2 regions of the Exiguobacterium sp. R-39 genome follow, and region 2 is predicted to be linked to the other one. Evidence: riboswitches for the same ligand, from Rfam matches in the RefSeq annotation. Region 2 holds a riboswitch; the other holds the start of a gene.

Region 1 (2,450 bases), 390 kb from region 2:
GAATGCATCAACAGCAAGCTTCGCCTGATACGGATTAAAGCAGATATTGTCATAGATGATATCCCAGTTTTGACTTCCAAGATCCTTCATTGTACTGCTTGATGTCCGGTCCCCTTTAAAAAATGTCAAGCCCTTCGCGACAGGCGGCGTATGTTCCCCACGCGTGACAATCGTCACATCATCCCCCGATTCCGCGAGCCGTAATGCCAACCGTCGACCAAAGTAGCGTGTTCCACCGAAAATCAGTACCTTTCGCATCGATAGTCCTCCCTCGTCATAGCGTGCTAACGTTCTTGTTAATTCTTCTCCACGTGCCTTAAAAAGTCCTGTCGCTTTGCGCTGAAAACAAAAAAAACGCAGACGGCATCGTCTGCGATAAAAGTTTTTTGATTAGCAACCACCGGGTGTCCCGGCATTTGTAGCCGTCCGGAACGACGTCCCGCAACCGCATGTCGCGATCGCATTCGGATTCGTAATCGTGAATCCGCCGCCGAGCATCGATTGTTTATAGTCTACTTCCAGTCCCTTGACGACCGGATAATCTTTTTGATCAACGATGACTTTAACCCCGTGTTGCTCAAAAGTTAAGTCCGTTTCTTTTTCACTGTCAAAGCCCATGCCGTAGGAGAGACCACTGCATCCGCCACCTTGAACGAGCATGCGCAGATTTTGTTCATCGTCCGGCGCCTGCAACATCATCTCTTTGACTTGGAGTGCGGCCGCTTCTGTTAAATGAATCATGTCATCACCTTCCCTTTTTTATTAGTATACGCAATTTTAAGGGGAATCGAAACCTAGTTGCTTGAAACAATCTTGAATTCGTTGTATAAAGGAGTTGTATCAAAAAAAATTAAATCGTTCCATCTTCAGGGCAGGGTGAAATTCCCGACCGGCGGTAAACAGGCGATTCGTCTGAAGCCCGCGAGCGAATAGGGCGCTATTTGCTGATTCTGTGTGACTCAGGAGCCGACAGTATAGTCTGGATGGGAGAAGATGGCGGCATGTTTCTTTCTTGAACCGGTTTTTGCAAAAATCGGTCAGGCTTAGTTTACTGCGGACTTCTCCCCTATCGAACACTTCGATGGGGGTTTATTTTGGACGCAGACATGCCAATACTTCATCGAGAGGAACGAGCAAAAGGAGATTATACTCGTATGAAACGCACACAAAAAATGGTCACATTATCCATGTTAGGTTCAATTTCGTTTGTTCTTATGCTACTGAATTTCCCGCTTCCTTTTTTACCGAACTACTTGAAGATCGACTTCAGTGACGTTCCTGCTTTGATTGCTGCCATCATGTTCTCACCGGTAGCCGGCGTCATCGTCGAAGCACTCAAAAACGTCCTGTACTACATCTTCCGCGGAAGTGGTGTTCCGGTCGGTGAACTTGCCAACTTCGCAGCTGGCGTTGCTTTCATTCTTCCGGTCAGTTGGTTCTACCATAAAAAGAAATCTACAAAAGGTCTTGCAACCGGTCTTGTCGCTGGTACAATCACGATGGCACTCGGTCTTGCAATCCTCAACTATATCTTGATTCTTCCAGCGTACGCTTGGTTCTTCGGTATGGACTACATGCTTGACCCTGCCGTCAAGTGGACGACGATCACGGCTGGTATTCTGCCGTTTAACATCATCAAGGCGATGTTCATCTCAGCACTCTTCATTCCGCTGTTCCTGAAACTGAAGCCATGGATGACGCGCCGTCAACAAACTGTCTAAGTCCGAAGCTGCGCCCGCTGACAGACACGAATCCCCGGTCTCATCTGAGACACGGGGATTTTTTTAAAGTTCATTCTCTTCGATTTTCTGATAAATCTTTTCAAGCAGTTCTTCCGGCGTCTCGCCGACAACGGTTTCCCCGTCAACCAGACAGAAATGATCGAGGGAGCAGATGCCGCAATAACCAAGACAACCATATTCGACAACATCGACATTCGGGTCCCGTTCGAGTTGTTGCATGACGACCTGGGTCCCTGTCGCTAAGTTACTGATACAAAATTCAATAATCGGATTCACTTTTTTTCCTCCTTCAGGCAGGAATTATCTTTCCTCATGTCGTATTATACAAGGTCAGACTGATTTAGGGGAACTAAGGGGGATTTTAAGTTATGAAGCAACTAGTTGTTTTAGGTGGCGGATATGGCGGTATGCGGATCTGTGAACGATTCAAGGATGAGGACGTGGCTGTGACGCTCGTCGATCGTTTACCATATCACGCGTTAAAAACAGAATACTATGCACTTGCTGCCGGAACATTATCGGACCGGGATGTCCGGATTGCGTTTCCGGAAGGAGAACATCTCTCATATAAGTATGGACATGTCATCAAGATTTCACCCGAGACGAACTCCGTCCATCTGCAAGACGGTACGGAACTTTTTTATGATGATTTAGTCATCGCGTTAGGGTGTGAAGATAAATACCATAACATACCGGGCGCACAAGAGT
Region 2 (2,450 bases):
AAACCGTTCGGGCGCGGAACTTTTCGTTTAATCGTCCCGACTTCTTCAATCAATCCCGTGAACATAAGCCGTCTCCTTTCCGCGTATAACGCAGATGGACATCCTGTCCGATTTGCGCGACGTCGGTTAAATCGAACCGGTCTTCAATCTCGATTGTGCTTGTCAATCCGGTCGTCCCTTGTAAGACGGACGGGGCTTGATAGATTTCAAGACGATCGACAAGGTCTGCTTCTAAAAATGACGACTGAATCGTTGGTCCGCCTTCAATCAACAAACTGCGGATCCCCTGGTCGTACAATATGTCTAAAATCTGATTCGGTGTCGTATACGTGCCGACGAGAACCGTGACGTTCGATTGAATTGAGACACGCGGTTGTTCCGTCAGCCAGTATGTCGGATTCAAACCGTCCCGAAAGACTTGGGCGCTTTCCGTCAAACGTCCACGACGGTCGACGACGACCCGAATCGGTTCAGGTCCGGCTTCCGTGCGTAACGTCAATGCGGGATCATCGATTAAAATCGTCTCACTCCCGACTAAGATGGCGTCATGTGTTGCCCGCAGCTCACGTCCTGCCGCCCGGGCTGCATCTGATGTAATCAGGCGTTGCTCACCTGTCGTGACGACACCGTTTAAACTTTGGGCGACTTTGACGGTGACGACCGGTCGTTTCCGCTCGAGACTTTGCCAAAACGGTGTATAAAATCGAACCGCTTCGTCTTCGAGTAATCCGGTTTCGACCGTCAGTCCGGCTTCACGCAGACGCGTAATACCTTGTCCGGCGACGATTGCATGCCGATCTTCCGTTGCGACGAACACCCGCTTGATGCCGGCGGCTAAAATCGCCTCCGTACAGGGCGGTGTCTTTCCATGATGGTTACACGGTTCGAGTGTGACATAGAGATCGGCACCACGCGCCGCTTCTCCTGCCATGTTTAATGCTTCGACTTCCGCGTGCGGACCACCCGCAAACCGATGGGCACCGAAGCCGATCACTTTTCCATGTTTCGTAATGACACAACCGACACTCGGATTCGGACTGGTTTGTCCGTCCAGCATCCGTGCCAACTGCATCGCCTGGTGCATTCGATTATTCATATTTCCGCTCCTTTCAAAAGAAAAGACGCCGCTGCATTTGCAGGGCGTCATGATTGAAGGATCACGAAAGAAACGTCTTGTTTTCTGTTCAAAAGCATACAGAAATAGACCTTTTTCCGAACATATTTTTTCAGAAAATGGTTTCAAGCACATTTTTTCGTTCTTCTCCCATCCGGACTTTACCGTCGGCCCTGGAATCACACCAAGTCAGCCACAATGCGTACATTGTGGGTCGCGGGCTCGTCGATTCGAAAATCGCATCACCGCCGGTTGGGATTTTCACCCTACCCCGAAGAACTGGTTATTCACTTGTACAGGTCAAGACTAGCACAGGTTATTTTAAAATACAAAAGAGAATTTGTTTTCTTTTTCTCGATTCATGAAAAAAAGTATGGTTTGGCCCAGCCGGTTGTCTTGATGACATCCGGTCGGACCAACACATACTTCTGTCTTTCGCTGTTACGTCAAGTAACCGTTTTTCCGGTCGTGGAACTCCTGCTTGACCGTCCCGAGTAACGAACCATCCGTCAGGAGGCGTAACGCCGTCCGGGCCAGGATTTTCGCTCCCGCGATCAAGGCTTCGTCGCCTTGTTCCGATTTCGACGCCTCCCGGAAACTTTCCGTATGGGCAACTAAGTCGTCTGCTCCAATCTTGATGTACGGATGGATCGTCGGCAGGACCTGGCTGATGTTGCCGGCGTCGGTCGAACCGAGACCCGGCCGTTCATCGGTCTTGACGTCTTCCCCAAGCGCCGTCGCTTCTTCCCGGAAAATCTCGTCAAACGTCCGGTTGAACAACAGGTTATCGACTTCGTTTTGGAAAGCGATGATCTCAAGCGTCGCTCCGGTCGCAAGGGCTGCCCCTTCGGCAACGGCTTTGACCTTTGCCGTCACCGCATTCAGCCGTTCGCGTGTCGTCGCCCGGATGAAGAAGCGGGCTTTGGCATACTCCGGAATGATGTTCGGCGCATCTCCACCATCGGTAATGATTCCGTGAATCCGGATGTCACTCGGCAACTGTTGCCGTAACGCATTGATTCCGTTAAACAACTGAATGACGGCATCCAGGGCATTGATCCCTTCTTCCGGCGAAGCTGCCGCATGGGCCGGTTTACCGGTAAAGGCAAAATCGAGCGGATCGACGGCGAGCGAAGAACCGGTGATCCGGGTCTGTCCGGACGGATGAACCATCAAGGCCGCATCGATGCCGGTCAGCAGATTGTGTTTGACGAAACTCCCTTTCGCACTGCCGTTTGGTCCGCCTTCTTCCGCCGGTGTCCCGAGGACGACGACACTGCCGCCGACTTCATCCAGAACTTGACTGACGGCAATCGCTGCTGCGACACTTGTCGTG

Evidence for each region. Region 2 has a riboswitch for FMN ahead of ribD (bifunctional diaminohydroxyphosphoribosylaminopyrimidine deaminase/5-amino-6-(5-phosphoribosylamino)uracil reductase RibD). Riboswitches for the same ligand answer to the same signal wherever they lie in the genome.
Region 1: another riboswitch for FMN. It lies ahead of ACP26N_RS12420 (ECF transporter S component); the one in region 2 lies ahead of ribD (bifunctional diaminohydroxyphosphoribosylaminopyrimidine deaminase/5-amino-6-(5-phosphoribosylamino)uracil reductase RibD).

What each region holds. Positions count from the first base shown of each region.
Region 1 covers NZ_CP187965.1:2,365,299-2,367,748, forward strand. The annotation lists gene ACP26N_RS12410 (NAD-dependent epimerase/dehydratase family protein) at 1-258, opposite strand, end outside; gene ACP26N_RS12415 (HesB/IscA family protein) at 391-741, opposite strand; FMN riboswitch at 859-999, shown strand; gene ACP26N_RS12420 (ECF transporter S component) at 1,155-1,721, shown strand; gene ACP26N_RS12425 (YuzB family protein) at 1,785-2,018, opposite strand; gene ACP26N_RS12430 (NAD(P)/FAD-dependent oxidoreductase) at 2,111-2,450, shown strand, end outside.
Region 2 covers NZ_CP187965.1:2,755,292-2,757,741, forward strand. The annotation lists gene ribE (riboflavin synthase) at 1-65, opposite strand, end outside; gene ribD (bifunctional diaminohydroxyphosphoribosylaminopyrimidine deaminase/5-amino-6-(5-phosphoribosylamino)uracil reductase RibD) at 50-1,096, opposite strand; FMN riboswitch at 1,253-1,397, opposite strand; gene ACP26N_RS14320 (M20 family metallopeptidase) at 1,556-2,450, opposite strand, start outside.